DNA from 3 places in the Mycobacterium sp. NTMscope_MAC_269 genome. Region 1 is predicted to be linked to each of the others. Evidence: predicted binding sites of a transcription regulator. Region 1 holds the regulator's gene; each other region holds the start of a gene.
The links. The regulator LexA, encoded in region 1, represses DNA repair genes until DNA is damaged. The targets are predictions, from matches to a motif close to CGAACANNTGTTCG.

Region 1 (4,932 bases):
GCTCGAGATCTTCGAAGGCTCCGGCCACTTTCCCTTTCACGACGACCCGGCCCGCTTCATCGAGGTCGTCGAGCGCTTCATGGACTCCACCGCGCCCGCCGAATACGATCAGGCCGCCCTGCGCGGGCTGCTGCGCGCCGGTGGCGGCGAGCGGGCGGTCACCGGCCCGGCCTCCACCCGCGTCGCCGTGCTCGACGCCATGGGGTCCGACGAACGCAGCGCCACCTGATCCCACCTTGATCGAAGCGGGCGGGATCCGCGTCGTACAGTCGGGCCATGGGTATCGACGTCACGGTGTTGCGGGTGTTCACCGATGCGGACGGCAATTTCGGCAATCCGCTCGGCGTGGTGGACGCCGGCCAGGTCCGGGCCGCCGACCGGCAGCGGGTGGCCACCCAATTGGGTTACAGCGAAACGGTTTTCGTTGACCTTCCCGCCGCGGGCTCGGCGACCGCGCATGCCACCATTTACACGCCCCGCACGCAGCTCCCGTTCGCCGGCCACCCGACGGTCGGCGCCTCGTGGTGGCTGCGGGAGAACGGTTCACCGATCAACACGCTGCAGATACCGGCGGGAATCGTGCAGGTGGGCTACGACGAACACCGCACCCGCATCAGCGCACGCGCGGAATGGGCGCCCGAGTTCGCGCTGCACGAATTCGGTTCTGCCGACGACGTTCTCGCCGCCGATCCCACGGACTTCCCCGACGACACGGCGCACTACCTGTGGGCCTGGACCGACCGGGCGACCGGGTCGCTGCGGGTGCGCATGTTCGCCGCCAACCTCGGTGTGCCAGAAGACGAGGCGACCGGTTCGGCCGCGATGCGGATCACCGACTACCTGAGCCAAAACCTGCGGATCACCCAGGGCAACGGATCCGTCATCGAAACCACCTGGAGCGCGCAGGGCTGGGTCGCGGTGGCCGGGCGGGTGGTCAACGACGGTGTGCGACAGCTGGACTGACCGCGCCCGCCGGCGCCTAGACGCTCAGCGCTGCCGGTGCAACACCGCGGCGAGGTGGTCCTGCAGCGGCTGGCCGACCGCACCCATCTGCACCGTGTAGGACAGCTCGTCGCCATCGATGCGGAACGAACGCCCAAGTCCCGTCACCTCTTTGGCGGTGGGAGTCAGGCCGACCGCGGTGGTGGACATCTGCATTTCGATGAGCTCGCCGGTGACCGAATAGGTGCCGACCTCGATCTCGGTGATGCCACTCGGATGGGCCAACACCAGTTCGACGTGGCCCGGCTGCGGCACGCGGAGATATCCCGACTCGGCGTGCAACGGCTTGCCGTCGGCGACCGCCTTGGTTTTCTGGGCGTAGGCCAAAAACGGTTTGCCCACATGGGCGAACGTGACTTCTTCGAGGTAGTCGAAGGGCGGGATCGTCGGGTACTTGCCCGCGCCCTGACCGGTCCAGGTGCCGAGGAGTGGGGCCAGGGCCGCGAGGTCGGGATGCAACTCGGTGGGCATGCAACTGAGCCTAGCGGGGGGACGTGAACCAACCCGGCGAGGTCATCAGCCCGGGGTGGCCACCCCGCGGTGCTCACGAAGCGCCTGGATCTCACGCTCGAAGTCGTCCGCGGACTCGAAGGAGCGGTACACGGACGCGAACCGCAAGTACGCCACCTCGTCGAGATCGCGCAACGGCCCCAGGATGGCCAGGCCCACCTCGTGGCTGGGGACCTCCGGGGAGGCGACGGCGCGCACGGTGTCTTCGACCTGCTGGGCCAGCAAGTTCAGTGCGTCGTCATCGACCTGACGGCCCTGACAGGCCCGGCGGACCCCGCTGATGACCTTCTCCCTGCTGAAGGGCTCGGTGACGCCGCTGCGCTTGACCACCGCCAGGACCGCGGTTTCCACCGTGGTGAAACGTTTTCCGCACTCCGGGCACGATCGGCGGCGCCGGATGGCCTGCCCTTCGTCGGTTTCGCGCGAGTCGATCACCCGGGAATCCGGGTGACGGCAGAAGGGACAGTGCATGACCGCTCCTTCACCGTGCCGACAACCAGGTACCGCAGAACTTTGAGCGTACCTGTGCGCTGACCTGCACGGCTAACGGAGCCGCCGTCCGCGTGGCCGCGCCAAGGGCGGCGGGCACCCGTCGGGCCGGAGCCGTTGCCGCACAACGACCGTCAGCCGATCGGGGCGATCAGCGTTTGGCCGGCAACCAGCGTCGCCGAGTTCAGGTCGTTGAGCTCACGGATGCGGTCGGCTACCTGGGCGGCCGGAGCGTCGGGCGCCACCCGGTGAGCGACATCCTGCAGCGACTCCCCCGCGTCGACCCGCACGACGGCGAGCCGGTCCGGAACCGGGGCGGCCGAATTCGTGGAGTCGCCGTTGAGGACCTGCCCTACGTTCGCGACGAGGCCCAACCACAACGTGATCGCCCCGGCGGCCAGCGCCAGGCCGACCGTCGTTGCCCAGGTGACGGAGCGCCTGCGGTGCGGAGCGACAGACATCGCGACCCCGGTGCCGTAGTAGCGCGTCGACGCGCCCGCCGGCCGCGACGGCGCGGGCCTGCGGGACCGGGCCAGGCCGTCCCTGCCGTACCGAACGCCCTGAACCGGTCCGTTGATCGGGCGCCGAAGACTGCTGCTACGCGGCGCAACCGTGTGGATGACTGTCATCTTCGTTCCTCCGGTCAACTAGCTCTCGCTCGTGTGTTCGACTCTAATCGCTTGTGTGTTCGAAACCCGAACATTTGAGCGAAGCGTGTCGCACGAGCAGAACGCTAGATCACACCACCGACAAGTCCGTCGGCCCTTATCACTGTCACGAGGCACAAATACCCGATCTCCGCAAGAGTTACACATTTGTGATTCGGCCGATGGCGGTGCTTTTCCGGGCTGCGGGACACCGCGCGACACGCTAGTCGAACACATGTTTGATTCTTGTCGGCGGTGCGGCTACATTCAGTGGCATGGGCGACAGCAACGACATCTCCCCGGCCGGAGCCGGCGGCCGGCTGCACTCCGTGGATTCCGCGCTGACCGAACGGCAGCGCACCATTTTGAATGTCATCCGCGCCTCGGTGACCAGCCGCGGCTATCCCCCGAGTATCCGCGAGATCGGCGACGCCGTCGGCCTGACGTCGACGTCCTCGGTGGCACACCAGCTGCGCACACTGGAGCGCAAGGGATATTTGCGCCGCGACCCCAACCGCCCGCGGGCGGTCGATGTCCGCGGCGCCGACGACGACGTGGCGGCCCCCGCCACCGAGGTGGCCGGATCGGACGCGCTGCCGGAACCCACGTTCGTCCCGGTGCTCGGGCGCATCGCGGCCGGCGGGCCGATCCTTGCCGAAGAAGCGGTCGAAGACGTGTTTCCGCTGCCGCGCGAGCTGGTCGGCGAGGGCACGCTCTTCCTGCTCAAAGTGGTGGGTGACTCGATGGTGGAGGCCGCGATCTGCGACGGCGACTGGGTGGTGGTGCGCCAGCAGAACGTCGCCGACAACGGCGACATCGTCGCGGCGATGCTGGACGGCGAGGCCACCGTCAAGACGTTCAAACGCGCGGGCGGTCAGGTGTGGCTGATGCCGCACAACCCGGCGTTCGACCCCATCCCGGGCAACGACGCGACCGTGCTGGGCAAGGTCGTCACGGTGATCCGCAAGGTCTAGCGACCGGGGCTAGTCGGCCCTGGTGAAGCCGTTGGCCACCGCGACCTCTTCGCTGGACAGCCAGATCTCGGGAAGCGTGTCCTGGTAGAGGTCGCTGCCCGGCGTGTAATACAGGCCGTAGCGAGCGCTCGCCTTGATCGGGTAGCCGTCGGGCGGCTGGTACGGGTCGTCGAGCGGCAGGTGGATGGTCGGGCGCCCATCCGGGCCCGCCAGCCCATTTTCCGAGCTGTCTTCGGCGTCCGCGGCGGCGTGCCGTCCGCTGGATCGCTGCGCCGCCCCGGCGAAGGCGCCGGCCCCGGCCGCGGCGGCCGCGGCCTCGCCTGGCTCGGCGACGAAATCCCGCTCGGCGGCGAAATCGTCTGCGGGTTCGACATCCGCATCCGGCACGGCGACGTCGGGATAGTCATCCTCGGGGGCGGCGGTTTCCAGGGCGCCGGTCACGGCGTCGGCATCGGGCGGGGTGCGGGGGACGGCGACGTCGGGATACTCGTCGTCGACGTACTCCTCCTCCGCATAGCCGGCATCAACGTAATCGGCGTCGACGTAGGCGGCGTCATCGGCGGTCTCGGACTCGGCGACCTCGGGAACGGCGTCGGTGTAGTCGGTGTAGTCGGCTTCGGCATCGGGATAGTCAGCCTCCGACAGCATCTCCTCCGAGACGACGGGGATGGAATCGGTGTCGATCGCGTCGGGGTCTTCCTCCTCGATCCCGTAGTCGCTCTCCGACGGCGCCTGACGCTGCCAACTGACCCGCGCGGTGCCCGCGCCATCGGTCGCCTGCTCGGGTTCGTGCGACCCCCCGAGCGCGAAATGCTCGGTCGCGAGGTCGGGGTCCTCCGGGCCCCAGGGCGCCTCGGCCGCGTCATAGCCGCGGTCGGGCACATAGCCGGCAGCCTCATCCGCCTCAGAGCGACGCCGGCGCCACCCGAACAGCACCCACGCCAACACCACCAGCAGCACCAGCACCGGAATGACGGCCAGCCACCACCACGAATGCCAGCCGAACGTGGTGGCGTGCGACGATGTGGCCGAGTTGCTCGGCTGGTTCTGACCCGACACCTGCAGGCCGCTCAACAACGGCGCGAGGTTGGACGGATCCGTCGTGAACGTGTTCTTCGCCCGGTTCCACGAAACCTTGCCGCCGGTGAACTGCTGCGAGATCACGTCGCCGTCCACGGCCTGGTCGCCGACCGGAGCGCCGAGTTTGCCCGCCGGCCCGCGCAGTTTGTCCCAGGCCGCCTTCATCGCCCCGCGCACGACGAACGCGCCGTGCTCGGCGGTCCGGAAGATCACCGGCTTGTCGGCGGCCG
Region 2 (4,932 bases), 110 kb from region 1:
CGGAACCAACGCACCCCAAGCACCCAAAAGGATCAGGAGTAACCCGGTTAGCGCGCCACGGGTACGTGGCATGTACAGCGCGCGAGGGCGTTCATAGTCGTGGCGCCTGTTCCTCATCTTCAGTCTCCTTCACGAGGCATTACTGCTGTGAGGTTGGTTACCCACGTCGCCACGATGTAACCCGACGCGGGCCACGCGATTGTTTGCTGCGCGCGCCGGACCTACGGTCGGGATCGCTACTCGAACAGCCCGGGCTGCCCGAGACCGGCGGCCCCGGCCGGTGGCGCCATGCCCAGATGCGTCCACGCCTGGGCGGTGGCCACCCGGCCGCGCGGGGTCCGGGCCACCATGCCGGCGCGGACCAGGAACGGCTCGCACACTTCCTCGACGGTGGTGGCCTCCTCGCCGACCGCCACCGCCAGCGTCGACACCCCGACGGGGCCGCCGCCGAAGCTGCGGGTCAGCGCGGAGAGCACCGCCCGGTCCAGCCGGTCGAGCCCCAGTTCGTCGACGTCGTAGACCGCCAGCGCGGACTTGGCGACGTCGCGGGTGATCACGCCGTCGGCGCGCACCTCGGCGAAGTCCCGCACCCGGCGCAGCAGCCGGTTGGCGATTCGCGGCGTACCGCGCGAGCGCCGGGCGATCTCCTCGGCCGCGTCGGCGCCGAGTTCGATTCCCAGGATCCCGGCGGAGCGCGCCAGCACCCGCTCCAGCTCGGCGGGCTCGTAGAAGTCCATGTGCGCGGTGAAGCCGAATCGATCCCGCAGCGGGCCGGTCAGCGCGCCGGACCGGGTGGTGGCCCCGACCAGGGTGAACGGCGCCACCTCCAGCGGGATCGACGTCGCGCCGGGGCCCTTGCCGACGACCACGTCCACCCGGAAGTCCTCCATGGCCAGGTAGAGCATCTCCTCGGCGGGCCGCGCGATGCGGTGGATCTCGTCGATGAATAGAACGTCGTGCTCGACCAGATTGGACAGCATGGCCGCCAGATCCCCGGCGCGTTCCAGCGCGGGGCCCGACGTCAGCCGCAACGAGGAGCCGAGCTCTGCCGCGATGATCATGGCCAGCGACGTCTTGCCCAGCCCCGGCGGACCGGACAGCAGGATGTGATCCGGTGTGCCGCCGCGGTTTTTGGCCCCCTCGATCACAAGCTGCAGCTGTTCACGGACCCGTGGCTGACCGATGAACTCGCGCAGCGAGCGCGGCCGCAGGCTGACGTCGATGTCACCCTCGCCGGGTGCCAGCGCGCCCGAGACGTCCCGGTCCGACCAGTCGTCGCCGAGGTCGTCGGGGGTCATCGGGACTTACCCAGCAACGAGAGTGCGGCGCGCAGCGCACCGGAGGTGGTTGCGTCGTGGTCGGCGGCCAGCACCTTGTCGGTGGCGTCTTCGGCCTGCTTGGCCGCGAACCCGAGTCCGACGAGCGCCTCCACCACCGGCCCGCGGACCGCGTGGCCATTGAGCCCGCCGCCGGCGGCGCCTGCCGCTCCCCCGCCCGCCGCGCCGGCACCCACCTTGTCCCGCAGCTCCAGGACCATCCGTTCGGCGCTGCGTTTACCGATCCCGGGCACCCGGGTCAGCGCGGTGACGTCGCTGTCGTGCAGCGCCTGGCGCAGCGCGCCGGCGTCGTGCACGGCCAGGGTCGCCATCGCCAGGCGCGGCCCGACCCCCGAGACCGACAGCAGGGTCAAAAACAGGTCGCGGGTGTCGGTGTCGGTGAAGCCGTACAGCGTCATCGAATCCTCGCGGACGATCATCGCGGTGATCAGCCGTGCCTCGGTCCCGGTCCGCAGCGTGGACAGCGTCGACGGCGTCGCGTTCACCCGGTAACCGACGCCGGCGGCCTCGATCACCACGTGATCGAGCGCCACCTCGAGCACCTCGCCGCGCACCGCGGCGATCATCGGGCGGCCTTCAGCTTGGCCTGGTACTTCTGCCGCTGCTCGGCGGCCAGCGCCTCGGCGGCCGCCATCCGGGCGATCATCGGCGCCCGCCAGCAGTGACAAATCGCCAACGCCAGCGCGTCGGCGGCATCCGCCGGTGTCGGTTTGGCTTGCAGCGCAAGGATTCTGGTGACCATCGCGGTGACCTGGGCCTTGTTGGCCGCGCCGTTGCCGGTGACCGCGGCCTTGACCTCGCTGGGGGTGTGGAAGTGCACGTCGATGCCGCGCTTGGCCGCCGCCAACGCGACCACGCCGCCGGCCTGGGCGGTGCCCATCACGGTCGACACGTTCAGCTGGGAGAACACGCGCTCGACGGCGACGACGTCGGGCTGATGCGTGGCGAGCCAGTGCTCGACGGCGTCGCTGATGGTCAGCAGCCGCTCGGCGAGCGGCGCGTCCGACGGCGTGCGCACCACGTCGACGTCGAGGGCGACGACGGTGCGCCCGCGCCCGCTTTCGACGACCGACAGCCCGCACCGGGTCAGGCCGGGGTCGACGCCCATCACCCGCATTACCCGCTCCCACCTAGTAGAACAGCTGTTCGATACCCTAGCGGCCGGCACCGACGGCCCCGGGTGCGACACGCGGCGGTGCCGCCGATTCCCGGGCCGCGAGGTTACCGCGCCGAACCCGCGCAAAAGCTGTTAGCTTTAGCCCACGTTCGCTCAAGCATTGTGGCAACGGGAGGCTCGCATGGGATCTCTGCTGGTCATGCTCGCCATCGTGCTGTTCATCGCGTCCATCGTCGTGCTCGTCATCGCTTTGCGGCGCCCCAAGCAACGCGCCCAGCCCCCAGGCCGCCCGGATCCGCTCGCGTCGGACGCGATGCCCCAGTTCGGGCCGCGCCAACTCGGCCCCGGCGCCATCGTCAGCTTCGGCGGCACCGACTACATCGTGCGCGGATCGGTCACCTTCCGCGAGGGACCGTTCGTCTGGTGGGAACATCTGCTCGAGGGCGGCGACCAGCCGATCTGGTTCAGCGTCGAAGACGACGACGGGCGGCTGGAACTGGCGATGTGGGTCACCCGCAAGGACGTGCCGCTGCGCCCCGGCGACCCCTACGTCGTCGACGGGGTGATGTTTCACGAAACCGAACGCGGCCGCGCCTCCTACACGACCGAAGGCACCACCGGGCTGCCGGCCGGCGGCGAGATGGAATTCGTGGACTGCACCAACGAGGACGAGACGGTCCTGCTCTCCTTCGAGCGCTGGGCCGCGGACATGCCGTGGGAGGTGTCGACGGGCAAGTCCGTGTCGCCCGGCGAACTCACGGTGTACGCGGCGCCCCCGCCCAGCCCCGCCTAACGCGCGCGAGGTCAGGCCGGTGCCCCTTCATCAGCTCGCCGTGACCCCGGCGGACGTATCCGGGGAGAGGCTGGGACTCGCGCTCAACGCGCCCGTCCCGCCGCCGCTGGCCACCTGCCGCCTGGACCACCCCGGCGGCGCGGGGGCGCTGCTGCTCGGGGTGCTCGGTGCGTCGCACGTCGTCGCGGTCGAGCACGCCGCGGGCCGGTTCTCCGAGCAGGTCTCCTGCACCGCCCGCGGCCTCGGGGCCGACCTGCCCGAACGCACCGATGCCCCCGGCTACCGACTGCAATCGCGCACCGACACCCGCGACGAGGCGGCCTTCCGCCGCCTCGCGCGCGACCTGCGCGCCCGCTGCGCCCGACAACCGGGCTGGCTCGGTGGCACATTCCCCGGCGACGACGCCGCGCTGACCGTGCTGGCCGCCGAACCCGACGGCGCCGGATGGCGTTGGCAGACATGGCATCTGTACCCGGGGCATCCCGTCGGCACCGGCGGGACGGTGGTGCACACCGCGAGCCGGTGGCAACCGTGAGCCGAACCCGCCTGTTCGTGATCGCCGGCCTGCTGGCGGCCGGCGCCGTGGTGTGCCTGCTGATCGGAATCATCTTGCTGCAGAAGAACATCGCGTCCTACGTCGCCGGCCACTATCACGAGTACGCCCACGACGTGAACGGCACACGCTACCAGTGCAGCGGATCGCCCCGACAGACGGCCGACGCGCTCGTCGCATACGCGCGGCCCGAGGCGCGCGCCGACAACGGCAACACCGAATACCTGCGCTACAGCAACAACATCGTGATCGTCGGCCCCGACGGCACCCACCCGTGCAGCATCCGCGTCGAGCCGCTCAGCGCCGGCTACAGCCACGGCGCGTTCATCTTCCTCGGCCCCGGATTCACCCCCGGCTCCCCGTCGGGTGGTTCCGGAGGCAGCCCCGGCGGCCCGGGCGGAACCAAATGATGGCACCACCGCAAAGGAGAGAACCATGTACCTCGCCGTCGACATCGGAACCGTCGACCTCAATCCCGTCCTGAAAGGCGCGGTCGCGACGATCCTGTACTTCGTCGTCGGCATGGCCGTCCTGCTGGTCGGGTTCTACGTGGTCGATGTGCTGACCCCGGGAAAGCTGCGCCACCTGGTGTTCATCGACCGCCGCCCCAACGCCGTCATCGTCGCGGGCGCGATGTACATCGCGCTGACCGTCGTCATCATCACCGCGATCGCCAACAGCTACAGCCAGCTGGGCCAGGGGCTCCTCGGCGTGGCGGTGTACGGGCTGATGGGCGTGATCCTGCTCGGGATAGCGCTGCTCACAATGCATTTGCTGATCCCCGGAAGTTTCCACGAGCACATCGACGAGCAAGTGCTGCATCCCGGCTCGTTCGCGGTGGCGCTGATACTGCTCGCCGTGGGAGGGGTGACCGCCGCGGCGGTGTCATGAGCTCCGTCAGGTCAGCGGGCGATGTGGCCACGCCCCCGGCGGCGCCGTCCGCGGCGGCGTCGGGGAGGTGGCGGGCGCTGCTGTTGGCGGCCGTGGCGGCGTGCGCGGCCTGCGGCATCATTTACGAACTCGCGCTGCTGACGTTGTCGGCCAGCCTCGACGGCGGCGGCATCGTCGCCACCTCGCTGATCGTCGCGGGCTACATCGCCGCGTTGGGCGTGGGCGCCCTGCTGGTCAAGCC
Region 3 (4,932 bases), 760 kb from region 1:
CCCCGGCGCGCGGGGTGTGAGCGGCGATCTCGGCGCTGATCTGGGCGACCACCGCGCCCACGTCCTCGGCGGTACGGCCCTCCACGTTGAGCCGCAGCAACGGCTCGGTGTTCGAGCTGCGCAGGTTGAACCAGTTGCCGTCGCCCAGGTCGACCGTCACCCCGTCCACGTGATCGAGGGAGTGGATGCGGGTGCCGAACGAGCGCAGCACCGCCTCGGTGCACTGCGCGGCGTCGGCCACGGTGAAGTTGAGCTCGCCGGACGATTCGTAGCGCTGGTAGTCCGCGGTCAGCTCCGAGAGCGGGCGGTCCTGCTCGCCGAGGGCGGCCAGCACGTACAGCGCCGCCAGCATCCCGGAGTCGGCACCCCAGAAGTCGCGGAAGTAGTAGTGCGCCGAATGTTCGCCGCCGAAGATCGCGCCGGTCTCGGCCATCAGCGCCTTGATATAGGAGTGGCCCACCCGGGACCGCAGCGGCGTGCCGCCGCGCTCGCTGACCAGTTCGGGCACCGCCCGCGAGGTGATCACGTTGTGGATGATCGTCGCGCCGATCTCGCGGCCCAGCTCGCGCGCGGCCACCAGGCTGGTCACGGTCGACGGCGACACGGGGTTGCCGCGTTCGTCGACCACGAAGCAGCGGTCGGCGTCCCCGTCGAAGGCCAGCCCGATGTCGGCGCCGGTCTCGCGCACGAACGTCTGCAGGTCCACCAGGTTGGCGGGTTCGAGCGGGTTGGCCTCGTGATTAGGGAAGGAGCCGTCGAGCTCGAAGTACAACGGCAACAACGTGATCGAGCCGATCGGGCCGAGCACCGCGGGGGTGGTCAGACCCGCCATGCCGTTGCCGGCGTCGACGGCCACGCGCAGCGGGCGCAGCCCGGACGTGTCCACCAGTGACCGCAGGTATTCCCCGTAGTCGACCAGCACGTCGCGATCGCTGAGGGCGCCGGGCGGACCGTCGTATCCCTCGACACCGGCGATGACGTCGTCGGCGATGACGCGCAACCCGCTCTCGGCCCCGACCGGTTTGGCCCCCGCCCGGCACAGCTTGATTCCGTTGTAGGCGGCGGGGTTGTGGCTCGCGGTGAACATCGCGCCGGGACAGTCCAGCAACCCGGAGGCGAAGTAGAGCTGATCGGTGGAGGCCAAACCGACGCGCACCACGTCGAGACCCTGGCCGGTGACGCCGGAGGCGAAGGCGGCGGCCAGGGTGGGCGAACTGTCGCGCATGTCGTGGCCGATCACGACTTGGCGGGCGCCCTCGGCGCGCATCAGTCTGGCGAAGGCTGCGCCCAGATCGGTGACCAGTGGCTGGTCGAGCTCTTCGCCGACTAGACCACGCACGTCGTACGCCTTGACGACACGGTGGACAGTCGCGGCGGGCCGAGACATGCGGGACTCCTGACGACGTGAACTCTTGGCCGTCAGCCTATCGGGCCGAAGCGAACACGAGCTGCCACCATCGGGACGTGGCGATCGCAAGCGCGGCCGTGGCGATCGCAAGCGCGGCGAAGCCGGGCGCAGCGGGTCGCCACCATCGGGACGTGGCGATCGCAAGCGCGGCCGTGGCGATCGCAAGCGCGGTGAAACCGGGCGCAGCGGGTCGCCACCATTGGGACGTGGCGATCGCAAGCGCGGCCGTGGCGATCGCAAGCGCGGCGAAGCCGGGCGCAGCGGGTCGCCACTAAAGGCCGTAGCCGGGCGCAGCGGGTCGCCACCATCGTGGCTAGTCGCTGGGATCGGGCAACACGCGCAGATGCCCGCGGCGCCGCCCGGACCGGTGTTCCGGCGGCGCGAGCACACTGCTGCTGGGCGCGGTGGCCTGGGAGCCGCCATGGATGTGCGGATCGGCGAAGCCGCTCACGGGCGATGCGGTGCCGCCGTAGGGCACGCCGCGCTCCCCCGACCCTCCTTCGCGAACCGCGTCGGCCAGGGCGACCAGGTCGTCCTCGTCAGGATGAGTGGGCAGCGGACCGGCATGGCGCACCAGCTCCCATCCGCGGGGGGCGGTGATGCGGCCGGCGTGGTTGACGCACAAATCCCAGGAATGCGGTTCCCGAGCGGTCGCCAGCGGGCCGACGACTGCCGTCGAGTCCGAATAGACGAACGTTAGGGTCGCCACGGCGTAGTGCGGGCACCCGGGCCGGCAACAGCGACGGGGAACGTTCACGCTCGAAAGGCTATCGTGCGCAAACGCCGCCGAAGGGCCGGACACGCGCAACCGGGCGGCCGCCGATGTGTAACCGTTACCATCGGCGCGTGGGCGATTCGCGCAGTTCCCCGCGAAGAGATCGGTTTTCGGACGGATCGGCTCCGCGCCGACCGGCCAGGCATCGACTCTTCCGCAGGGGTCGCGAGATGCGCGGCCCGTTGCTGCCCGCCAGCGTGCCGGGGTGGCGCAGCCGTGCCGAGCGGTTCGACATGGCGGTGCTGGAGGCCTACGAACCCATCGAGCGGAGCTGGCAGGATCGGCTGGCCGAGCTCGACGTGGCGGTCGACGAGATTCCGCGGATCGCGGCCAAGGATCCCGACAGTGTGCAGTGGCCGGCCGAGGTGATCGCCGACGGGCCGATCCCCCTGGCGCGGTTGATCCCGGCCGGCGTCGACATCCGCGGCAACTCCACGCGGGCGCGAATTGTCCTGTTCCGCAAGCCAATTGAGCGGAGAGCCAAGGATACCGTTGAACTCGGCGACTTGCTGCACGAAATTCTGGTCGCGCAGGTCGCCATCTATCTCGACGTTGAACCGTCGGTCATCGATCCGACGATCGACGACGAATAACTGACGTTGCGCCAAGCGCCTCTCAGATTATGCCGCGCTTGAGGCGGCGGCGCTCGCGTTCGGAGAGACCGCCCCAGATCCCGAAGCGCTCGTCATGCTCGAGGGCGTACTCGAGGCACTCGTGGCGCACCTCGCAGCCCAGGCAGATCTTCTTGGCCTCGCGGGTGGAGCCGCCCTTTTCCGGGAAGAAGGCCTCGGGGTCGGTTTGGGCGCACAGCGCCCGATCCTGCCATTGGTCGGCGGCGGGCGCCGGCAACGGCTCGGGCTCGAATGCGACTGGCGCATCGGGAACCACGGTCAAATGAGGCCGGGCGGGTTGGGCCGGCGGCAAGTCGATTGGGTTGTGCGGCGTGCTCGCCATTGCGCCTCGAAAAGTGTCGTATGACATACGGTCGTCCGCCTCCTCAGCTTGATTTGAGAAAGAGTGATTGATTTCCCACTGTTCTGATGTACAGACAATTCGAACAAGTGATCGAATCTCGGTCTGCGACACCGGAGTCGGCCGGCCAACCGGGAAATGACACTGATGTGATTAGACACGGGTTGATCTGCCGGGTCAAGCACTTCGGCGCATTTCCATACCATCTCGTGATCGAATTTCGGCGTTTCTGTTGCCTTGGGCCGTCGGCGTGTTGATCACATAGCCCACATCTTCCCCACAAGTGGTGGGCAGCCCCAACTTTGAGGCAGGCGCGACGGGCCCGCCACCGCACGGTCGTCGGGCAGTACTGTCGTGCTGTGTGAGGCTCAAGTGAAGGTCACCGTCCTGGTCGGTGGGGTTGGCGGCGCCCGGTTCCTGCTGGGGATTCAACAGTTGTTCGGGCTGGGTCAATTTCACTCGCAAGGGCGCCCAGACACCGAGGCCGGCAGTCACGAGCTGACGGCGATCGTCAACGTTGGCGATGACGCCTGGATCCACGGACTGCGAGTCTGCCCCGATTTGGACACCTGCATGTACACCTTAGGTGGAGGTGTCGACCCGGAGCGAGGGTGGGGGCACCGCGACGAAACCTGGCACGCCAAAGAGGAATTGGCGCGTTACGGAGTGCAGCCCGACTGGTTCGGACTCGGCGACCGCGACCTGGGCACCCACCTGGTGCGCACCCAAATGCTCAACGCCGGCTACCCGCTGTCACAGATCACCACGGCGCTGTGCGACCGCTGGCAACCCGGCGCGCGGCTACTGCCCGTCACCGACGACCGCTGCGAGACGCACGTGGTGATAACCGATCCCGACGACGGCAGCCGGCGGGCCATCCACTTCCAGGAGTGGTGGGTGCGCTACCGCGCCCAGGTGCCCACGCACAGCTTCGCCTTCGTCGGCGCCGAAAAGGCAGCGGCCACAACTGAAGCCACAGCGGCCATCGCCGAGGCCGACGTCATCCTGCTGGCCCCGTCGAACCCGGTGGTGAGCGTCGGCGCCATCCTGGCCGTCCCCGGTGTCCGTGGCGCGCTGCGCGCGGCGAAGGCCCCGGTCGTCGGCTACTCGCCGATCATCGGCGGAAAGCCGTTGCGTGGCATGGCCGATGCCTGCCTGTCCGTGATCGGCGTCGAGTCCACCGCCGAAGCCGTCGGCCGCCACTACGGCGCGCGCCGCGGCACCGGCATCCTGGATGGCTGGCTGGTGAGCGAAGGCGACGGCGCCGACATCGAGGGCGTGGCGGTGCGCTCGGTGCCGCTGGTGATGACCGACCCGAAGGCCACGGCCGAGATGGTGCGCGCGGGGCTGGAGTTGGCCGGGGTGAGCCCGCGCGCGGGCGACGATGCAGAGCGAAGCGATGCGGAGGAGTCGCGCCCATGACTCGGGCGTCCGCACCCGGCGAACACGGCACCGCCGCCGCCATCGAGATCCTGCCCGTCGCCGGTCTGCCCGAATTCCGGCCCGGCGACGATCTGGGCGCGGCCGTCGCCGCGGCGGCTCCGTGGCTGCGCGACGGCGACGTCGTGGTGGTCACCAGCAAGGCGGTGTCCAAGTGCGAAGGCCGGCTGGTGCCGGCGCCCCGCGATCCCGAGGAGCGCGACCGGTTGCGGCGCAAGCTGGTCGACGACGAGGCCGTGCGCGTGCTGGCGCGCAAGGGCAAGACCCTGATCACCGAGAGCCGGATCGGGCTGGTGCAGGCCGCCGCGGGCGTGGACGGGTCCAACGTCGGGCGCGA

Region 2: a site for LexA is predicted at 2,473-2,486, ahead of ruvC (crossover junction endodeoxyribonuclease RuvC). Genes of this name have one in related genera too.
Region 3: a site for LexA is predicted at 3,238-3,251, ahead of cofD (2-phospho-L-lactate transferase). Genes of this name have one in related genera too.

Annotation. Positions count from the first base shown of each region.
Region 1 covers NZ_OZ335668.1:822,563-827,494, reverse strand. Annotated here, with positions in the region: gene ACZ50Z_RS04110 (alpha/beta fold hydrolase) at 1-229, shown strand, start outside; gene ACZ50Z_RS04105 (PhzF family phenazine biosynthesis protein) at 277-963, shown strand; gene ACZ50Z_RS04100 (peroxynitrite isomerase) at 988-1,473, opposite strand; gene nrdR (transcriptional regulator NrdR) at 1,519-1,983, opposite strand; gene ACZ50Z_RS04090 (LysM peptidoglycan-binding domain-containing protein) at 2,136-2,630, opposite strand; gene lexA (transcriptional repressor LexA) at 2,924-3,622, shown strand; gene ACZ50Z_RS04080 (LGFP repeat-containing protein) at 3,632-4,932, opposite strand, start outside.
Region 2 covers NZ_OZ335668.1:933,781-938,712, reverse strand. Annotated here, with positions in the region: gene ACZ50Z_RS04800 (hypothetical protein) at 1-117, opposite strand, end outside; gene ruvB (Holliday junction branch migration DNA helicase RuvB) at 237-1,298, opposite strand; gene ruvA (Holliday junction branch migration protein RuvA) at 1,295-1,903, opposite strand; gene ruvC (crossover junction endodeoxyribonuclease RuvC) at 1,900-2,454, opposite strand; gene ACZ50Z_RS04780 (DUF4178 domain-containing protein) at 2,636-3,247, shown strand; gene ACZ50Z_RS04775 (DUF2617 family protein) at 3,267-3,782, shown strand; gene ACZ50Z_RS04770 (DUF4247 domain-containing protein) at 3,779-4,210, shown strand; gene ACZ50Z_RS04765 (DUF350 domain-containing protein) at 4,236-4,691, shown strand; gene ACZ50Z_RS04760 (polyamine aminopropyltransferase) at 4,688-4,932, shown strand, end outside.
Region 3 covers NZ_OZ335668.1:67,024-71,955, reverse strand. Annotated here, with positions in the region: gene ACZ50Z_RS00335 (phosphomannomutase/phosphoglucomutase) at 1-1,387, opposite strand, end outside; gene ACZ50Z_RS00330 (DUF3499 domain-containing protein) at 1,722-2,165, opposite strand; gene ACZ50Z_RS00325 (metallopeptidase family protein) at 2,354-2,776, shown strand; gene ACZ50Z_RS00320 (WhiB family transcriptional regulator) at 2,799-3,137, opposite strand; gene cofD (2-phospho-L-lactate transferase) at 3,528-4,577, shown strand; gene ACZ50Z_RS00310 (coenzyme F420-0:L-glutamate ligase) at 4,574-4,932, shown strand, end outside.